DNA from 3 places in the Lysobacter oryzae DSM 21044 genome. Region 1 is predicted to be linked to each of the others. Evidence: predicted binding sites of a transcription regulator. Region 1 holds the regulator's gene; each other region holds the start of a gene.
The links. Region 1 encodes HrcA, which represses chaperone genes, less so after heat shock. Its sites were predicted from a motif close to TTNGCACTCNNNNNNNNNGAGTGCNAA; they were not measured.
Positions count from the first base shown of each region.

Region 2: a site for HrcA is predicted at 4,198-4,224, ahead of rpoH (RNA polymerase sigma factor RpoH). Genes of this name have one in related genera too.
Region 3: a site for HrcA is predicted at 4,470-4,496, ahead of groES (co-chaperone GroES). Genes of this name have one in related genera too.

Region 1 is NZ_JCANTQ010000008.1:492,215-498,983, forward strand. It holds gene BP05_RS02565 (BaiN/RdsA family NAD(P)/FAD-dependent oxidoreductase) at 1-515, opposite strand, end outside; gene recN (DNA repair protein RecN) at 563-2,239, opposite strand; gene hrcA (heat-inducible transcriptional repressor HrcA) at 2,379-3,434, shown strand; gene grpE (nucleotide exchange factor GrpE) at 3,547-4,053, shown strand; gene dnaK (molecular chaperone DnaK) at 4,221-6,140, shown strand; gene dnaJ (molecular chaperone DnaJ) at 6,231-6,769, shown strand, end outside.
Region 2 is NZ_JCANTQ010000009.1:112,351-119,119, forward strand. It holds gene ftsX (permease-like cell division protein FtsX) at 1-253, shown strand, start outside; gene BP05_RS04230 (response regulator) at 345-1,187, shown strand; gene ung (uracil-DNA glycosylase) at 1,218-1,925, shown strand; gene BP05_RS04240 (DUF4097 family beta strand repeat-containing protein) at 1,985-2,902, opposite strand; gene BP05_RS04245 (hypothetical protein) at 2,967-3,452, opposite strand; gene BP05_RS04250 (RNA polymerase sigma factor) at 3,449-4,036, opposite strand; gene rpoH (RNA polymerase sigma factor RpoH) at 4,235-5,125, shown strand; gene BP05_RS04260 (XVIPCD domain-containing protein) at 5,188-6,769, opposite strand, start outside.
Region 3 is NZ_JCANTQ010000013.1:65,362-72,130, reverse strand. It holds gene BP05_RS12525 (protein-disulfide reductase DsbD family protein) at 1-1,282, opposite strand, end outside; gene cutA (divalent-cation tolerance protein CutA) at 1,310-1,645, opposite strand; gene BP05_RS12515 (endonuclease) at 1,744-3,495, opposite strand; gene BP05_RS12510 (helix-turn-helix domain-containing protein) at 3,585-3,980, opposite strand; gene groES (co-chaperone GroES) at 4,545-4,832, shown strand; gene groL (chaperonin GroEL) at 4,891-6,531, shown strand; gene BP05_RS12495 (TIGR03118 family protein) at 6,694-6,769, opposite strand, start outside.

The DNA.
Region 1 (6,769 bases):
GACAGCCCGCCACTGGCCACCACCAGCGCCGGGGCGGTGAACACGCCGCGCGTGCTGTGCAGGTGGAAACTGCCGCTGTCACCATGGACCACGCGCTCGATGCTGCAGGAGATTTCGATGCGCACGCCGGCGTCCGCGCATTCGTCCAGCAGCATCTTCACGATCAGCTTGGACGATTCGTCGCAGAACAGCTGCCCGAGTTCCTTCTCGTGGTAGGCGATGCCGTGGCGCTCGACCATCTCGACGAAGTGCGCGGGTGTGTAGCGGGCGAGGGCCGACTTGCAGAAGTGCGGATTCGCCGACAGGTAGTTCGCGGGCGAGGCGCCGGTATTGGTGAAATTGCAGCGCCCGCCGCCGGACATCAGGATCTTCTTGCCCACGCGCTTGGCGTGCTCGACCAGGAGCACCCGCTTGCCGAGTCGGCCGGCGGTGAGCGCGCACATGAGGCCTGCCGCACCGCCGCCGATGATGAGGACGTCGACGGCAGCGGCGGAAGCAGGTGGGTGCGTGGGCATGGAGTCAGTGCGGACGGGGCAGCTTCGGCGCCCGTCGTCCCTTGGATCTATTCGACGTCGGCCAACAGGCGCTTCGCCGCCGCGCGGGCTTCGCGCGTCATCTCCACGCCACCCAGCATGCGTGCGAGTTCTTCCTCGCGCTGCTTCGCGTCCAGCGACTGCACGGCGCTCTGGGTGACGCCTTCGCTCGCCGCCTTGCTGACCCGGTAATGCGCGTGGCCTTGGGCCGCCACCTGGGGCAGGTGGGTGACGCAGAGGACCTGCCGGGACGCGCCCAGCGCCCGCAGCTTCTGGCCGACGATCTCGGCCACGCCGCCGCCGATGCCCGAATCGACTTCGTCGAACACCATCGTCGGCACGGCGTCCAGGCCCAGCGCCGCGACCTCGATCGCCAACGAGATGCGCGACAGTTCGCCGCCGGACGCGACCTTGCGCAGGGGCCTGGCCGGCTGGCCGAGGTTCGCGGCGACCAGGAATTCGGCCCGCTCGTTGCCCTGCGGGTCCGGACGTTCGGCCTCGAGCGGCTCGAGCGCGACTTCGAAGCGGCCGCCGCCCATGCCCAGTTCGTCGATCAGCGCGGTCGTGTCCCGCGACAGCGCACCGGCGGCATCGCGGCGCCTGGCGCCCAGGGCATCGGCTGCCTTGCGCCACAGGGCTCGTGCTTGGGCGATCTCGTCGTCGAGGCGCTGCAGGCGTTCGTCGGCGCCGCGCAGGCGATCAAGTTCCTCGGCGATCGCATCGCGCTGGGCGGCGAGCTGCTCGGCCGGGACGCGATGCTTGCGCGAAAGTTCGTGGATGCGGCCGAGCCGGCGTTCCAGCTGGGCGAACGCATCGGGATCGACGTCGAGGTCGCTGCGCACCCGGTCCAGCAGGGCCAGCGCCTCGTCGACCTGGATCGCGGCGTTGTCGAGCATGGCGTCGACGTCGTTGAGGCGCGGCTCGTGCTCGGCTACCCGCTGCAGCTCGCCGCGCACATGGTGCAGGGCCCGGGTCAGCGACGGTCCCTCGTCCCCGCCCAGCTGCGCGACCGCGCCGTCGCAGGCGGCGATCAGGCCCGCGGCGTGGGCATGGCGACGGTGGTCGACCTGCAGTTTCGCCAACGAATCGGCGTCGAGAGTCTCGCGGTCGAGTTCGGCGAACTGGTGCTCCAGCCAGCCGATGCGATCGGAGACGTCGCCCTGGGCAAGCAGGATGTCGCGCTCGCGCAGCAGCTCGCTCCAGCGCCTGGCGGCAGCCGCGACCTCGGACAGCTCGCGATCGTTGCGCCCGTACGCGTCGAGCAGGGCCAGCTGGCTGGAGCGGGCGAGCAGCGCCTGGTGCTCGTGCTGCCCATGGATCTCAACCAGCAATCCGGCCAGCTCGGTGAGCTGGGTGACGGTCGCCGGTCGCCCATTGATCCAGGCGCGCGACCCGCCATCGGCGCGGATCACGCGGCGGATCTGGCAACTGCGGTCGCCACTGCCCTCGTCGAGGTCGTTCTCGTGCAGCCAGGCGAGGGCCGGCGATGCGTCGTCGAGGGCGAACACGGCGGTGAGCTCCGCCCGTTCGGCGCCGTGCCGGACCACGCCGCTGTCGGCGCGCAGGCCGGACAAGAGTCCGAGCGCGTCGACCAGCAGCGACTTGCCCGCGCCGGTCTCGCCTGAAATGACGGTGAGCCCGCGGCCGAAATCCAGCTCGGCGCTGCGGACGACGGCGAAATCCTTGATGACGAGTTGGGAGAGCATGGGCGGATTGTAAGCGGGGGTGATTGCGGAATTCGCAGGGGGCGGCCGGTCGCTCCTTCTAGCCGCGCTGCGTCTCACAAACCGAAACTGGTGGCTCCGGCGGCTTGCGCCGGCCCCGGTGCGGCTTTATATCCCGGGCATGAGCCGACACCCCGCCGACCTCGCCAGCCTCGACCCGCGCGCGCGGCACCTGCTGCGAACGCTGATCGGGCGCTACATCCAGAGCGGGGAACCGGTGGGCTCGCAGACCCTGGCCCGGCATGCCGGCCTCGACGTCAGCGCCGCGACGATCCGCAACATCCTTGCCGACCTGGAAGAGATCGGCCTGCTGAGCGCGCCGCATACCTCGGCCGGACGCATTCCGACCGCGCAGGGCTATCGCCTGTTCGTGGATTCGCTGCTGCAGGTCCGGCCCTTGCCGGAAGGCGAGATGGCCCGGCTGCGCAGCGAACTGCCGGCCGGCTCCGGCACCCAGGCATTGCTGGGCAGCGCATCGGAGCTGCTGTCGGCGATGACCCACTTCGTCGGCGTCGTGAGCGTGCCGCGGCGCGAGCAGTTCGCCTTCCGCCGCATCGAGTTCGTCCCGTTGGATGCGCAGCGCGTGCTTGCGATCCTGATATTTGCCGACAACGAGGTGCAGAACCGGATCATCCAGACCCGGCGCCCCTACGACTCTGGCGAGCTCGAACGGGTTGCCAACTACCTCAACGCGCATTTCGCCGGACGCACCCTCACGGACATCCGCGCCCACCTGCTGCGCGAACTGCACAACGCGCGCGACGAGATGGAGATGCTGCTGGCGCAGTCGGTGGAGTTGGCCGAGCAGGCCCTCGCGCCCAGCAATGACGACATGGTGCTTGCGGGGCAGACCCGCTTGATGGGCGTGCAGGAACTCTCCGACCTGGACCGCCTGCGCGAGCTGTTCGAAGCCTTTGCCCGCAAGCGCGAGATCCTGCAGTTGCTCGAGCGCACCGTGCGCGCACCGGGAGTGCGCATCTTCATCGGCGAGGAAACCGGCCTGGCCCCCCTGGAGGGCATGTCGCTCGTCACCGCCCCGTACGCGGCCGGGGGCCAGGTCCTGGGCGTGCTCGGCGTGATCGGCCCCAGCCGCATGGCCTACGACCGCGTGATCCCCGTCGTCCAGGCCGCCGCCGAGGCGCTGGGTGCGGCAATCCAGCCCGACCGCCACGCCTGATCCCGTCCCTCCCGCGTGAAGGCGCGCTTGAATCGGCGCGGCCGTGGCCCCATTGCAGCCCAGTGCGCACTTCGCGCAAGGCAGAGCCACGGCCACGATGACGACCGAACCAATGCAAGAGACCGCCAACGACAGCACCGACAAGAACCTCAACGACCCCAACCCCCAGGCGGCGGAACTGGAGGCGTTGAGGACCGAGGTGGCGCGGCTGCGCGAGGACGCGCTGCGCGAACGCGCCGAACTCGACAACCAGCGCAAGCGGCTGGCGCGGGACATCGAGATGGCGCGCAAGTTCGCCAACGAGCGCCTGCTCGGCGACCTGCTGCCGGTGATCGACAGCCTCGAGGCGGGCCTGGCGGTGAAGGCCGATACGGCGCAGCACCTGCGCGACGGCATGGAGCTCACGCTGCGGCAGCTGCTCAAGGTCGCCACGGACAACGGCCTGGTCGCGGTGGACCCGGCCGGTCAGCCCTTCAATCCGGAACACCACCAGGCCATGAGCATGGTCGAGGGTGACGGCCACGCGCCCGGCCACGTGGTGCAGGTCTACCAGAAGGGATGGCTGCTGAACGAGCGCCTGCTGCGTCCGGCGCTGGTGACCGTCAGCAAGCACGACTGAGCGGCGCCGCGGGGACGGCCAGTCTGCGACAGGGCCGCAGCCCGCCATGGCATCGAGACACGAGCTGTTTCCAGCGCTTGAACTGGTAGCCCTGCAGCCCCAGATAGCGCACATCGGGCGGCCCATGCCGCCAACACCACAAAAGTCAGATCCGCGAGGAAACACCAATGGCAAAGATCATCGGCATCGACCTGGGCACGACTAACTCGTGCGTTGCGGTCATGGAAGGCGGCAAGGCCCGCGTCATCGAGAACGCCGAAGGCGACCGCACCACGCCGTCGATCGTGGCGTTCACCAAGGACGGCGAAGTCCTGGTAGGCGCTTCGGCCAAGCGCCAGGCCGTGACCAATCCGAAGAACACCTTCTACGCGGTGAAGCGCCTGATCGGCCGCAAGTTCACCGACGCCGAGGTGCAGAAGGACATCGGCCTCGTCCCGTACAAGATCACCCAGCATGAAAACGGCGACGCGTGGGTGGAAACCGCCGACGGCAAGAAGATGGCGCCGCAGCAGATCTCGGCCGAGGTGCTGGCCAAGATGAAGAAGACGGCCGAAGCCTACCTGGGCGAAACCGTCACCGAAGCCGTCATCACCGTCCCGGCGTACTTCAACGACAGCCAGCGCCAGGCGACCAAGGACGCGGGCAAGATCGCGGGCCTCGACGTCAAGCGCATCATCAACGAACCGACCGCGGCCGCGCTAGCCTACGGCATGGACAAGAAGGGCGGCGACCGCAAGGTGGCCGTGTACGACCTCGGCGGCGGCACCTTCGACGTGTCGATCATCGAGATCGCCTCGGTCGACGGGGAAATGCAGGTCGAAGTGCTTTCGACCAACGGTGACACCTTCCTTGGCGGCGAAGACTTCGACAAGCGCGTCATCGACTACCTCGTCGACGAATTCAACAAGGACCAGGGCATCGACCTGCGCAAGGACCCGCTGGCCCTGCAGCGCCTGAAGGACGCGGCCGAGCGCGCCAAGATCGAGCTGTCCTCGGCCCAGCAGACGGAAGTGAACCTGCCCTACGTCACCGCGGATGCCTCCGGTCCCAAGCACCTGAACATCAAGCTGACCCGCGCCAAGCTGGAAGCCCTCGTCGACGACCTGGTCAAGAAGACCATCGAGCCGTGCCGCATCGCGCTGAACGACGCCGGCCTGCGCGCCAGCGAGATCAGCGAAGTGATCCTGGTCGGCGGCCAGACCCGCATGCCGAAGGTGCAGCAGGCCGTCACCGATTTCTTCGGCAAGGAACCGCGCAAGGACGTCAACCCGGACGAGGCCGTCGCTGTCGGCGCGGCGATCCAGGGCGGCGTGCTGCAAGGCGACGTCAAGGACGTGCTGCTGCTGGACGTGACGCCGCTGTCGCTGGGCATCGAGACCCTGGGTGGCGTGTTCACCAAGATCATCGAGAAGAACACCACGGTGCCGACCAAGGCCTCGCAGGTGTTCTCCACTGCCGAGGACAACCAGTCCGCCGTGACCGTGCACGTGCTCCAGGGTGAGCGCGAGCAGGCCCGCTACAACAAGTCGCTGGCCCGCTTCGACCTCTCCGGCATCGAGCCGGCCCCGCGCGGCATGCCGCAGGTCGAGGTGTCGTTCGACATCGACGCCAACGGCATCGTGCACGTGACCGCCAAGGACAAGAAGACCGGCAAGGAGCAGAAGGTCGAGATCAAGGCCGGCTCGGGCCTGTCCGAGGACGAAATCGCGAAGATGGTGCAGGACGCCGAAGCGCATCGCGAAGAGGACAAGAAGTTCCACGAGCTGGTGCAGGCCCGCAACCACGCCGATGGCCTCATCCACGCCGCGCGCAGCGCGATCAAGGAGCACGGCGAAAAGGTGCCGGGCGACGTGATCGGGCGCGCCGAGGGCGCGATCGCCGAACTCGAAACCGCCATGCGCGGCGACGACAAGGGCCAGATCGACGCCAAGTCGAAGGTGCTGGAAGAAGCCGCGCAGTCGCTGTTCGCGGCCGCTTCCGCCGGCCAGGCCGGCCCGGACATGGGCGCCGGCGCCCCGGGTGGTTCGTCGTCGGACGATGTTGTCGACGCCGAGTTCACCGAGGTCAAGGACGACAAGAAGTCCTGAGGCCGATGCGGTAGGCGATGATCAAAGCGACGGGCAGGCCGGGGCCTGCCCGTCGATGTTTGGAAGCACTGGGGAACGACGGCAGCACCGATGAGCAAGCGCGACTACTACGAAGTACTGGGCGTGGCCCGCGACGCCAGCGAAGAAGACCTGAAGAAGGCCTATCGGCGCTGCGCGATGAAATACCACCCGGACCGGAATCCGGGCGACCACGCCGCCGAGGCTTCGTTCAAGGAGTGCAAGGAGGCCTACGAGGTGCTGTCCGATGCCTCCAAGCGCCGCATGTACGACCAGCATGGCCATGCCGCATTCGAACACGGCATGGGCGGTGGCGGTGGCGCGGGCGCGGGTGCGTACGCCGACATGGGCGACATCTTCGGTGACATCTTCGGCAACATCTTCGGCGGAGGCGCTGGCGCGCGCGGTCCGCGCCGCGGTGCCGACATTGGCTACGTGATGGAGCTGTCGCTGGAAGAGGCGGTCGGCGGCGTCGACAAGGAAATCGAGATTCCCACGCTGGACGAATGCGATACGTGCAAGGGCACGGGTTCGTCCGACGGCAAGCTGGAGAACTGCGGTACGTGCCACGGTCGCGGCCAGGTGAGGTTCCAGCGCGGCATCTTCTCGAT
Region 2 (6,769 bases), on a different contig from region 1:
GTTCCTCTACCTCGGCATGTGCTACGGCGTGCTGGCCGGTGGCGCGGCGCTGGGCGTGCTGACCCTCATCGAGGTGGTGCTGCGCGAACCCCTGGGCGAGCTTGCGCGCAGCTATGGCAGCAGCTTCGCCCTGCACGGTTTCGATCCGCTGCAGGCCGCGGTCATCGTGCTCGGCGCGGGTGCGCTGGGATGGCTCGGCGCCGGTTTCGTGACCGGTCATTACCTGCGCCAGACCCGTCCGACGGAAACCTGAGCCAAAAGACGACGGGCGTCGCAACACCGCCGGGTAAACGCCGGGTCCAGCGCGTACACTCGCGGCTCGCCCGCTGCTCCCTGAAGTTCCCATGTCATCGCAGGACCTGCGCCACCTCGACAATGCCGCCCCGCGCGTGATGGTTGTGGATGGCAGCAAGCTGGTGCGCAAGATGATCGGCGACGTGCTGGTGCGCGAAGTCGCCGACGCCGAGCTGGTGGCCTGCGGCAGCATCGAAGATGCGCGCAATGCCCTGGCGCAGGGTGCGGTCAACCTGGTCACCACGTCGCTGGTGTTGCCCGATGGCGACGGCATCGCGCTCGCACGCACGGTGCGCGAGGCCTCGGGGCAGGCCTACGTGCCGATCATCGTCGTCTCCGGCAACGCCCAGGATGCGCTCGAAGCGCGCCGTTTCACCGAGGACGTGACCGACTATTTCGACAAGGGCCTGGGCTACAGCGCGCTGGCCGCGTTCATCCGCGGCTACGTGCAGCCCGAGCCGATTCCCGGCGCACGCGTGCTGTACGTCGAGGACAGCAAGGTCGTCGCGCTCGCGACCAAGCGCATGCTCGAACGCAACGGCCTGAGCGTGGTGCATTTCGTCGGCGTCGAGGAGGCGCTCGAGTACCTCGAGCAGTATCGCGGCGGCGACGATCCAGGCGCCGACCTGGTGCTGACCGACGTGTACCTCAAGGGTGAACTCGAAGGCAGCGACCTGCTCAAGCGCATCCGCCATGATTTCGGCTACGGCAAGCGCCGCCTGCCGGTGCTGGTCATGACCGGCGACGCCAATCCGGACAACCAGAGCGAGCTTCTGCGGATGGGCGCGAACGACCTGGTACTCAAGCCGATCGAGGAACGCCTGCTGGTGACCAAGACGCTGTTCCAGCTGCGCGTGGCACGGATGCCGGAACAGCGCACGCTGGACGCCTAGCCCTCCGCGACCCGTGGCTATGCTGTACGCATGAACGAAGCGGCCGACCGGATCAAGCTCGAACCCTCCTGGAAGTCGCGCGTCGGCGACTACCTGCAGCGCGACGACATGCGCGAACTCTCGGCGTTCCTGCGCGAGCGCACGGCGCAGGGCGCCCGCATCTATCCACCCGGGCCGCAGATCTTCGCGGCGCTGGGCGCAACCGCGTTCGAAGACGTCAAGGTCGTGATCCTGGGACAGGATCCGTACCACGGCGCCGGCCAGGCGCATGGGCTGTGCTTTTCCGTGCAGCCCGGCATCGCCGTGCCCCCGTCGCTGGAGAACATCTACAAGGAGATCCAGCGCGACCTCGGCATCCCGCGCCCCGGCCACGGTTGCCTCATGCATTGGGCCGAGCAGGGCGTGTTGCTGCTCAATGCCGTGCTCACGGTGGAGGAAGGCCATGCCGGCGCCCACCAGGGCAAGGGCTGGGAAGGCTTCACCGACCACATCGTCGACCGGCTCAACCGCGAGCGCGAGCACCTGGTGTTCATGCTGTGGGGCAGCTACGCGCAGGCCAAGGGCAAGGTGATCGACCCGCGCCGGCACCTGGTGCTGAAGGCGCCGCACCCGTCGCCGCTGTCGGCGCATCGCGGCTTCATCGGCTGCGGGCATTTTTCCGCCGCCAACCGCTACCTGGTGCAACACGGCATGCAGCCCATCGACTGGTCCCTGCCGACGCGCGCGGAGCCCGGCTAGACCGGTAAGCGAAAAGTGCCGGACGCGCCGGCACTTTTCCTCGTCTCTGCGAGGTAGCCTCAGTCGAACTGCAGCCGCGCATCGCCCGAGAACGATTCCAGCGAGATTTCACCATTGCCGCTGCCGTAGCGGTGCTCGAAGTTCGAGCCGGGACCGTGCTTGGGCCGGCTCACCTGCACGTCGGGAGCGTACAGCTCGCCACTGAAGCTTTCGCCGCGCACCTGCGCGGACAGGTTCGCCGGCATGCGCAGCGAGAGATTGCCGCTCACGCTCTCCAGGCCAATGCGGCCGGCCGGGGCCAGCGCGGTGTTGATGCGCATGTCGCCCGATACGGTATTGCCGCTGAGCTTCTGCACGTTGCTCTGGTGCACGGACAGGTCGACGTCGCCCGAAACCGTTTCCACGTGCACTTCGCCGCCGAGGCGGCCGCGCAGGTCGATGTCGCCGCTCACGCTCTCGGTGCTGACCTTGGCGCTGTTGAGGATCAGCTTCAGGTCGCCGCTCACGCTGTCGATGACCGCCTCGCGCGGCGCACCGACGACGCTGACGTCGCCGCTGACGCTGTCAATCGACAATTCGCCCGAGGCGAGGCCGCTGACGTCCACGTCCGCGGAGACCGCGTCGATCTCGAGGTCCGCCTGCAGCGGCACCATCAGCCGCAGCTGCGAGGGCTCGCTCTTGTCGCTGCCGGAGAAGAAGCCCAGGCCACCGGTCTTGGGGTACTTCACCTTCACCGACAGGTGCTGGGCATCGCCGCTGATTTCCAGCTTCTCCACGCCCTGGCCGAGGCTGCCTTCGATCTTCACCTCACGGCGGTCCCAGGCCCGCACCTCGATGCGGCCCTTGAGGTTCTCGACGACCAGGTGGCCGCGCGCATCCAGCGGGCGGGTTTCGTTGATCGGTGTCGCGGCCAGCGCGGTGCCGGAGAGCGAAGCCGCGACGAGCGCGCCGGCGGCCAGGAGGGGGAATCGGGACATGGTGGTTCTCCGGGACTGCGTGAGCATGGAATCGGGTAATCGGGTCGAGGGATCGAAGGGCGGATCAGGTGTAGGCCACGCGTTGCGCGAGCGCCAGGCGATGGGCGTACGTGCGCCGCAGTTGCTCCAGCAACCGCACTGAATCCGGATCGCGTGCGAGCGCGGCGCGGATCACGGCGACGTCGCGATCGAGCGCTTCGGCGGTGGGCTGCAGGCTCGCCGGGATCGGCGCCTGCACTTCCTGCAGCGCCGCCTGGTACTGGCGCACGAGGCCATCGGCTTCGCGCTGGACCAGGGTCGGGGATTGCGACGCGGCCACCTGGCTCGTGCGCGCGAACCAGCCGGCCGTGCCCACCGCCAGCACCAGGCTTGCCGCCAGTGCCAGCGAGCGCAGCCAGCGGTGCGGCCGGGTCGCCGGTGCCCGTTGCGGTGCCAGGCGTGCGGCGATGCCGGGCCAGAGGTCGTGCGGCGGGGTGGTGTCCTGGCGCAGGGCCCGCAGCTGCCAGCGCAGGGCATCGGGGAAGTCGTTCTGGTTGTCCGGGGTATTCATGCGTGTGCCTCCAGCCGTGTCCGCAGCAGATGCCGGGCACGGTGCAATTGCGCTTTCGAGCTGCCGACGGCCATGCCGAGTTCGGCCGCGATTTCCTCGTGCTGCCAGCCTTCCACGTCGTACAGGACCAGCACCGCGCGGGCGCGCGGCGGCAGGCTGGCGACGGCGCGTTCCAGGTCCATCGACAGCGCGGTGGCGTGGCCGGCGGAGTCGGGGGTGCCCAGGCCGTCGAAGGCCTCCTCGTCGCCGTCGTCCTGGGGACGGCTGCGGCGGCTGCGCAGCTCCATCAGTGCGGTATTGACCGCCAGCCGGTGCAGCCAGGTCGCGAAAGCGGACTCGAAGCGGAAGGCCGGCAGGGCCTGCCAGGCGCGGACGAATGCGTCCTGGGTGAGGTCGTCGGCCCGCGAGCCGTGCCCGCCGACCAGGCGGGCGATGACGCCATGGATGCGCCCGGCATGGCGCCGGTACAGGGCCTCGAACGCGGCGACCTCCCCGCGTGCGGCGGCCCCGACCAGGGCGCGCTCGTCCTCGGCCCCGCCGTCGGGGCTGCTGTCGGTCGGGATGGGCATGACGGCGGTGAGCATAGCCATACAGATGCAGGACCGGCCGCAGCCGTTTAAACGGGCTCGTGACGCCCGCCCCCGCAGAATCCGCCTTGTCCGGGTCTCCCGACGGCCCCATGAACAGGCTTCCGTCGGGGTGCGGCCCGTTCCACCAGTGCAACGCTCCGGAACCTTTTCACCCTTTAGCAGTCCCATACCCCGACTGCTAAGATCCCTGCCATGACCCAGACCGACTCCACCGCCCTCATCGCCAACAACCTGCCGATCCCCGCCTTCAGCGGACTGGCAGCGCTCGGTTCGCTGGATGCCTACATCGGCGCGGTGCACCAGATCCCGGTGCTCACCGCCGAGGACGAGCAGGCGCTCGCGCGCCGCTTCCGCGACGAAGAAGACCTCGACGCCGCCCGCGACCTGGTGCACTCGCACCTGCGATTCGTCGTGCACGTGGCCCGCGGCTACAACGGCTACGGCCTGCAGATGGGCGACCTGATCCAGGAAGGCAACATCGGCCTGATGAAGGCGGTGAAGCGCTTCGATCCGGAGCAGGGCGTGCGCCTGGTGTCGTTCGCGGTGCACTGGATCCGTGCCGAGATGCACGAGTTCATCCTGAAGAACTGGCGCATCGTCAAGGTCGCCACGACCAAGGCGCAGCGCAAGCTGTTCTTCAACCTGCGCAAGTCCAAGACCCGCCTGGGCTGGATGAACGCGGAAGAGGTGCGCGCCGTCGCCGCCGACCTCAATGTGTCCGAACGCGAAGTGCTGGAGATGGAATCGCGCCTGTCCGGCCGCGACATCGGCTTCGATGCGCCGGCCGACGAGGATGACGAACACGCACCGCCCTCGCCGGCCGCGTACCTGCGTACCGACGCCGAGGATCCGTCGCAGGCGTACGAACGCGCGGACAACGAGGACAACCAGCTGGAGCTGCTACGCGAAGGCCTGGCCAACCTGGATGCCCGCTCGCGCGACATCATCAAGCGTCGCTGGCTCGATGCGGACAGCAAGATCACGCTGCAGGAACTGGCCGACGAATACGGCGTCAGCGCCGAGCGCATCCGCCAGATCGAGGCGAACGCGCTGAAGAAGATGAAGGCGCTGTTCGCGGCCTGAGCTCGAGCCGCAGCGCAAGGAACGGAACGGCCCGGACATCCGGGCCGTTCTCGTTCGTGACCTCAGTGGACCGGGGACGGCTTCGGCGTGTGTGCGAGCAGGTGCTGCTCCTCCTGCTGCTGCATGCGCACGTTGATGGCCACCTGCTGCGTCTGCAGGCTGCTTTCCACGATCGGCTGCAATGACGCCTGGCGGGTGCTGATGGCATCGGTGGCCCGGTTGAGAGCCGGCTCGTCGCGTAGCGGATTGACCTGGACCACGCGCGCCAGCGTGCCCTGCGCGTTCAATTCCACCCGATCGATGCGCTCGATCCGTTCCCGGACCGCCTCGACCGTCAGTGCGCCCGCCAGTTGCTCGCTATGCGGTCCTGGTTTGATGCCGCGTTGCGCTTCGGCCGCGTGCACCTGGTCCAGGACCTGCTGATAGCGGGCGTGTTGCGGGTGGCCGGGGTGTGTGAGCAGCTGCTGGTCGGCATGTTGAAGCAGTTCCCGGGTTTTCGGTCCGGCGATGCCGAGCCCCTTGAGGCCATGCTCGCGCTGGAATGCCTGCAGTGCCTGCCGGGTGCGATCGCCGAAATCGCCATCGGCCACCAGCGGGTGGCCTTCTGCATCGCGATAGTCAAGCCGGCGCAACGTTTCCTGCAGCCGCGTCACTTCCTGCCCCTTGTCGCCCGTCTTCAAGGAAGCGACGCCGGCCGCATCGGACGGCTTGGCTTGCGTTGCCGTGGAAAGAGCGGTCTGCGCGGCTTGCGACTGGCCCTGGCCCTGGATCATGTCCCGCGCCTTGGCCAGCGGATCCGTGGCATACAGGGCCACGCCCCGGCTCTGCTTCGATTGCAGGTAGCGGTCGAGTGGAATCATTTCCACGCCTTCGCCGCCGCGTGACTGGCTGACCATGAGCTTGCCGTCATGGGGGTCGCGGACGACCATCGTGATGTGGTCGATGCCTTTGTAGCGGCCGGCGTCCCATTGCCTGCCGTTGGCGTCGAACTTCGGCCCATTGTCTTCGCCGATCACCATGCCTTCGCGAAGATTGCCCGCCGTTACTGCAGCACCTTCAAGCATTACGCCCGAACGTCGTGATGCCTTCTGCACGATCGTGGCAGCCGCATCGTAGATCTTGTCGAAACGGTCCGCAGGCGCAAACACAGATCGACCGGCTTCACGATTGACCTCCGCCATGGTCGCGTTCTGCAGGTGGACTACCCAGCCGGAGCAGTCGATGCTCCCCGCTTCGGCGTTCTTATCGCCCATTCCATAACGCACGTGGTCAAAGCGAACGGTCTGGGCATAGGCCTCGTCGAGCGAAAGCCCGGGAGCAGAAGACGCGATCGGAGGCGTCACGCCACGCGGCGCAACCGACTGTACCGGCGGCTCGATCTGCTTTTCCGGAATGCGGATGCGGTCGAACTTGGTATCCCAGTAGCGCACATAGACGCTGGCGAGGTCGCGGTCGGAAAGCCTTGCGAAATCGCCGTAGGCGTTTCCCGTAACGCGTTCGACGTCGCGTGGACTGACGTTATTGAGAATGTTGTCGCGCGTATCTGCGCGTGAAAACCGTCCGTTGGCGAGCGCTGCCTGTATCGAGGCGTATCCGCCGGCGCCCTGCTGGTGGGCCAGGTACATGTCCAGCCCATCGGGATTG
Region 3 (6,769 bases), on a different contig from region 1:
CCACGCCGGCGGTGTACCAGAGCGCATGCCGGCGCGCGCGCGCGGGATCCTCGCCGTTGCCGGCCAACGACAGTGCCTTGAGCGACAGCACCGGCAGCACGCACGGCATCAGGTTGAGGACCATGCCGCCGAGCAGTGCGAGCAGCAGGGCGGTGAAAAGGTTGAGGTCCGCATGCCGCCGGGTTGCTGCATCGCCCGGTTTTGTCGGCGCGCTGGCAGCGGTCGCCTCGCTCGCGGCGGACCCGGCCGGCGTCGAAGCCTCGCCCTCGCCCGTTGTCGCCGAAGCGGTCGCGGTGGCGTCGGCGGGCAAGGGCGTGGCGGTGGACTCCGCCTTGGGCGTGATCGTCCCCGCCGGGACGTCCAGCGTCACCGTGCGCGCCATCGGCGGGTAGCAGATCCCGTCGGTCTGGCAGCCTTGGAACGTAGCCGTCACCGCCACCTTGGCGGCGCCGCCGCGCGTACGCAGCAGCGGCAGCGGCACATCGACCTGGTCGAAGAACACGATCACATCGCCGAAGTGTTCGTCGTGATGCCGCGTGCCCGCCGGCCACTTGGGCGCGCCGGGCGCAATGCCGGCGCGGGTGGCGGCCGGATCGAACTTCAGGGTCGTCTTGTCGCGGTAGAGGTAATAGCCCGGTGCGGGCGTGAACCGCAGCAGCAGCGTGTTGCCGTCGCCGACGATCGCCTCGAAGGCGAACGCCTGTTCCGCCGGCAACGCGGCCGCGTCGACCGCAGCCGCGCCCGGCTTGCCCAGCAGGCCGCCACCCAGTGGCACGCCGCGTGCGGCGTTGTTGCCGAATGCGACGACCGGCTCGTCGTCAGCCACGGCTTTGGGCAACGACACGGTCACGTTGCGCGTCTGCGGCGGGTAGCAGATGCCGGCGTCGGCGCAGCCCTGGTAACGCACCTTGAGCGTGGTCGTGGCGGCGCGTGCCTTGCCCGCGAGCACCACCGTCAGGTCATCGCGGTAGGTTTCGACGCGGCCGAAGATCTCGTCCGTGTGCGGCACGCCGGCCGGGATCTGTGGCGGCGCGGCCTCGAAACCGCCATCGCTCTGGATGCGCAGCTGGTGCCGATAGAGGTAGCAGCCCGGGGCGATCGTCCAGTGCAGTTCGATGCGATCGCTGGCCATCGCCTGTGTCGACAGGACGAACGCCGACTCGACCGGCAGCAGGTTGTCACGGTCGGTGCACGAGGGCGCGGCCCAGGCGGGCGCCGTGCAGGCTGCGAGGAGCGCGGCAGAGGCGAGCACGCGATATAGGAAAGGACGCAGAGCGCGCAGGCGCAGGGCGGAAACGGACATTCGGATCTAGCTGCCTTGGGCGGAGGTGGGGGCGGTCTCGGCCACTACCCATTCGAGATAGGCGGGCAGGCCGGAGCGGACTTCGACCGCGACCAGCTCGGGCAGTTCGTAGGGATGCAGGCTGCGCAGCCGGGCGGTCATGGCGTCCAGACGGTCGGCCGTGGTCTTGATCAGCAGCATGACTTCGGCGGCCTGCTCGATCTCGCCTTGCCAACGGTAGGTCGAGTGCACCCCGGGCAGCCGGTTCACGCAGGCGGCGAGGCGTTCGGCGACCAGCGTCCGCGCGATCCGGTCGGCGCTCGCGACATCGGGGCAGGTGCTGTAGGCAAGCAGGACGGACATGGCGCGATTGTAGCGGCCCGCGCCATCGGGCCTGTTTGCCGCACCAACGGAAAAGCCCGGGGTCGCCCCCGGGCTCTTCGTCAGCGGGCCCGGTGGGCTCAGTTCAACTGGCAGCTGGCCGGCTTGGCCGAGGTGAAGAGGCTCGACGTGGCCCATTCCGGATGGTCGATGAAGGGGTTGCGGTTGCCCTGGAAGCTGTAGATCACTTCATTGCGTTCGCGCTCGCCGGCATCGGGCGGGTCGGCCTGGTGCCAGGCCAGCAGGGTCGAGAGCAGGCCCATGTAGGCCGGCGAGGCCGAGGTGATCACGATCTTGCTGCGGTCGTCGGTGACTTCGAGGTCCGGCTCGCCCTGCCCGTTCTGGTCGACGCCGCCTTCGTACCGGATCGCCATGTACAGCACCGCGCGCGCGACATCGCCCTTGCGGTGGCCCCAGACCTGGAACGAGCCGCTGTTGCCGTCCGGCCCCTTCACCCAGTTCGAGTTGCCCGGGTAGATGCCGCTGCCGCCGCCGAAGCCGTTGTTCGCCTCGGTGGCGCGCTCGCCGCAGCCGCTGGCCAGCGTGCAGTCGGCGTAGGGCTTGTTGCCGCGGTCGGCATTCCAGGTCGCGTCGCTCAGGTACAGCATGTGCGTGTCGGTGTAGGGCGAGTAGGGCAGGCCCTTGTCGCCGGTCGCGGTGCCGAAGCCGAGCGAGTTCGGCCAGGTGTGTTCGCGGTTGTAGGTCAGGCCGGTGCCGGTGCCCGCGCGTTCGCTGCCCTTGATGTAGCTGCGGTTGCGGTACACGTCGAGGATGCGGCCGGCGTTGTTGGGATCCTCGTCGGCGATCTCGAGGATGCTCCAGGTGTTGGTGGTGCCGCCGCTGTACGGATAAGCGGTGTGGTTCTTGATCGTCTCGTGCAGCGAGCAGCGCAGTTGGCTGGCGCTGCTGGCGTTGACGTGCGCGTAGTAGCCGGTGCCGCCGCTGGCGGCGACGGTGAAGGTCGCCACCTTGTTCTGCGCCAGCTTCGCGCCACCCGTGTCGGTGACCTTGGTGGCGTCGATGGTGAAGGTGCACGACTCGCTGCCCGCGAGCGTCGCGCCGGTGGTGATGGTGAAGCTGGTGCCGCTGGCGGGATAGGTCAGCGCGACCGCGCCGGACTGCGTGCACTGCAGCGAGAACGCGCCGCTCGCGAGCGTGACCGCCTCACTGAAGGTGGCGGCCAGGTCGGTCGCCGGGGCGACGCCGGTGGCGCCATCAATGGGCGACGTGGACACCACCGTCGGCGGCGGATTGGGTGCGCTGAAGCTCTGGCTGTTGTTGCAGGCGCCGAAGGTCTGCGTCGCCGAAGCGCGCCAGGTGAACTGGCCGTAGCCGGTGCCCGTGCCGCCCAGTTGCAGCGAGGTGTTGCTGGGCGACTCGTTCTCCGACACCGGCAGGTTGCTGCTGGTGAGGCCGCTGGCCGGGCCGTTGGAGCCCGTCACCGCACCTTCGTAACTGAGGAACTGCACGACCTGGCCGCTGCCATTGACCAGCGCGATGGCGTCGTTGGCGCCGTTCTGGATGCCGTTGGCCGCGTAGCTGAGCGTGGCGATGCGCACGCTGCCGCCGCAGGTGACCGTGCTGCCAGCCGGCAACAGGTCGTTGTCGTAGTAGGTCGCGGCGGACGGCGTGGAGCCGTTGTAGAGGTACAGGCGATAGCTGGCGAGGTTCTCGCCGGCGGTGGCGACGACTTCAACGCGTTCGCCGGTATCGCTGCCGGTGTTGTCGTAATGGATCTCGTTGATGAAGACTTCGGCCGACGCCGCCCATGGCGTCAGTGCGAGTACGGCGGCGAACACGCGGCGCTTTGCGCCGGAAACCGACAGCGTCATGCAGGACTCCCCTCCCGAAAGAAGGGGCGACTCTAACGGGGTGATGTGACAGCCGCATGCGGCAGCGCCGCACCGCGGGCTCGCCAGCGCTAGCGGGCGCTGCCGATCTTGCGTCCGGTGCGTAGCGAGGCGAGTTGCTCCACCACTTCCACCAGCGGCGCGCGCGAGCGCGTCGGGGCGTCGCGGAAGGCGAGGATCAGGCGCAGTTCGATCGGGTCTTCGATCAGCAGCGCATCGGCGGCGGCGACCGAGTCCAGCGCGGTATCGCTGGACAGGCTCATCTTTCCGCGGCCGGTGGCGAGCCACTCGAACTGGACGCCGCAGGCGAGCGCCACTTCGCGCATGTGGGTGACGCTCGGGTGCTTGCCGTTGTTGGTTTCCCAGTGGCTGACTGCACTGCGCTGCACGCCGATGGTGCCGGCAAGGGCGGACTGGGACAGGCCGGCGTGACGCCGGGCCAGGCGGATACGTTGCTGCGGCGTCATGTCAGCGTGATTCCCGAGGCCGGAAATGGGCGAAGTGTTACCGCTAGTCACCTAGACATCAACAGACACCAAGCGGTGTGCGCCGGTGGTCTCCTAAATAAAAGTTAAACATTTAGATATCAAACACTTAATCTAAAGTTGGCCGCCAAAGCGATACCGATAGTCAACAAATGACTACGATTTCATACTGGACAAGCCGCTACCGCGAGCACAAATTGGCCCCGTCCGGCAAGGATGTCGGCGTCGACAAGAGGTCAGGTAAGGAGACGCGGCGCGGGACTGCGCCAAGCTGAGGACGGCCATCTCCAAACCAGAAAGAGCGCGAACCCCTGTCCGCGCTCTTTCTTTCTTTTTGGCCCGCCCAGTTGCGCTCTCCAAGGTCCGAACGTCCCCCGTTCGGACTTTTTTCTTTTCCGGCGCTTGAAAGCCCGGTGCCTGCCCCCATCTGCTCGCAGTCCCGGCTCGTCCGGGTCTTTCTACGTCCCAGGTCTGGCACTCGCCGCAAGCGACTGCCAACGCCCGGGTCTTTTTTCCGATCAATCAACCAGTTATGTGAGGGTTGCCATGAACATCAAGCCGCTGTTCGACCGCGTGGTCATCAAGCGCATGGAAGAAGAAAAGCTGTCCGCGGGCGGCATCGTGATCCCGGACTCGGCCACCGAGAAGCCGATCAAGGGCGAAGTCGTCGCCGTCGGCGAGGGCAAGGTCTTTGACAACGGCAACGTCCGCGCCCCGAAGGTCAAGGTCGGCGACAAGGTCCTGTTCGGCAAGTACAGCGGCACCGAGGTGAAGCTCGACGGCACCGAATACCTGGTGGTGAAGGAAGACGACATCTTCGCGGTCATCGCCTGATAGCACGTCGCTCCTGCTCTTTTCTTTTCGACTGAATTCTTTTTTGAGGTAATCCGCAATGGCTTCCAAGGAAATCCGTTTCGGTGAGGACGCGCGCACCAAGATGCTGCGCGGCGTCAACGTGCTCGCCAATGCCGTCAAGGCAACGCTCGGCCCGAAGGGCCGCAATGTCGTGCTCGAGAAGAGCTACGGCGCTCCCACCATCACCAAGGACGGCGTGTCCGTCGCCAAGGAAATCGAACTGGCCGACAAGTTCGAGAACATGGGCGCGCAGATGGTGAAGGAAGTCGCTTCCAAGACCTCCGACAATGCCGGTGACGGCACCACGACCGCCACCGTGCTGGCGCAGGCGCTGATCCGCGAAGGCATGAAGGCGGTCGCCGCCGGCATGAACCCGATGGACCTCAAGCGCGGCATCGACAAGGCCGTGGTCTCGGCCGTCGAAGAGCTGAAGAAGATCTCCAAGCCGTCGTCGACCTCGAAGGAAATCGCCCAGGTCGGCACCATCTCCGCGAACAGCGACGCCAACATCGGCGACCTGATCGCGCAGGCGATGGACAAGGTCGGCAAGGAAGGCGTGATCACCGTCGAGGACGGCTCGGGCCTGGAGAACGAACTCGACGTCGTCGAGGGCATGCAGTTCGACCGCGGCTACCTGTCGCCGTACTTCATCAACAACCAGCAGTCGATGCAGGCCGAACTGGAAGATCCGTTCATCCTGCTGCACGACAAGAAGATCTCCAACGTTCGCGAACTGCTGCCGGTGCTTGAAGGCGTCGCCAAGGCCGGCAAGCCGCTACTGATCGTGGCCGAGGAAGTCGAAGGCGAAGCCCTCGCCACCCTCGTCGTCAACACCATCCGCGGCATCGTCAAGGTCTGCGCGGTGAAGGCCCCGGGCTTCGGCGACCGTCGCAAGGCGATGCTGGAAGACATGGCCGTCCTCACCGGCGGCACCGTGATCTCCGAGGAAGTCGGCCTGCAGCTCGAGAAGGCCACGATCAAGGACCTCGGCCGCGCCAAGAAGATCCAGGTCTCGAAGGAAAACACCACCATCATCGACGGCGCCGGCGAAGTGTCGGGCATCGAGGCGCGCATCAAGCAGATCAAGGCGCAGATCGAAGAGACCTCTTCGGACTACGACCGCGAGAAGCTGCAGGAGCGCGTGGCCAAGCTGGCCGGCGGCGTGGCCGTCATCAAGGTCGGCGCCGCTACCGAAGTCGAGATGAAGGAAAAGAAGGCCCGCGTCGAAGACGCGCTGCACGCCACCCGCGCTGCCGTGGAAGAAGGCATCGTCCCGGGCGGCGGCGTCGCGCTGCTGCGCGCCAAGGCGGCGATCGCCGGCCTGAAGGGCATCAACGAAGACCAGAACCACGGCATCGCCATCGCCCTGCGCGCGATGGAAGCGCCGCTGCGCGAGATCGTGACCAACGCCGGCGAAGAGCCGTCGGTCATCCTCAACAAGGTCATCGAAGGCAAGGGCGCCTTCGGCTACAACGCCGCCACCGGCGAGTACGTCGACATGCTCGAAGCCGGCATCCTCGACCCGACCAAGGTCACCCGCACCGCGCTGCAGAACGCCGCGTCGATCGCCGGCCTGATGATCACGACCGAAGCGATGGTCGCCGAGCTGCCGAAGAAGGACGAACCGGCGATGCCGGGCGCCGGCGGCATGGGCGGCATGGGCGGCATGGACTTCTAAGTTCCTGTTATCCGTGCGGCTGAAGCCGCCGGATAACTCGCCGCGTTGGAGCCGCCGTGGAGCGGCGGCTCAACGCGGCGGAGTCCGAATCGGGAAAAGCCCTGCAGCGATGCAGGGCTTTTCTTTTTGGCCGATGCGTCGTGCCGCGGAGCGGCTCCTGGCTCATCGCTCGATCAGGTCGAGTCGTCCATACAGCCCATGCTCCTCGTCGTCCGGGCCCGAGGCGAAGAACAGCGTG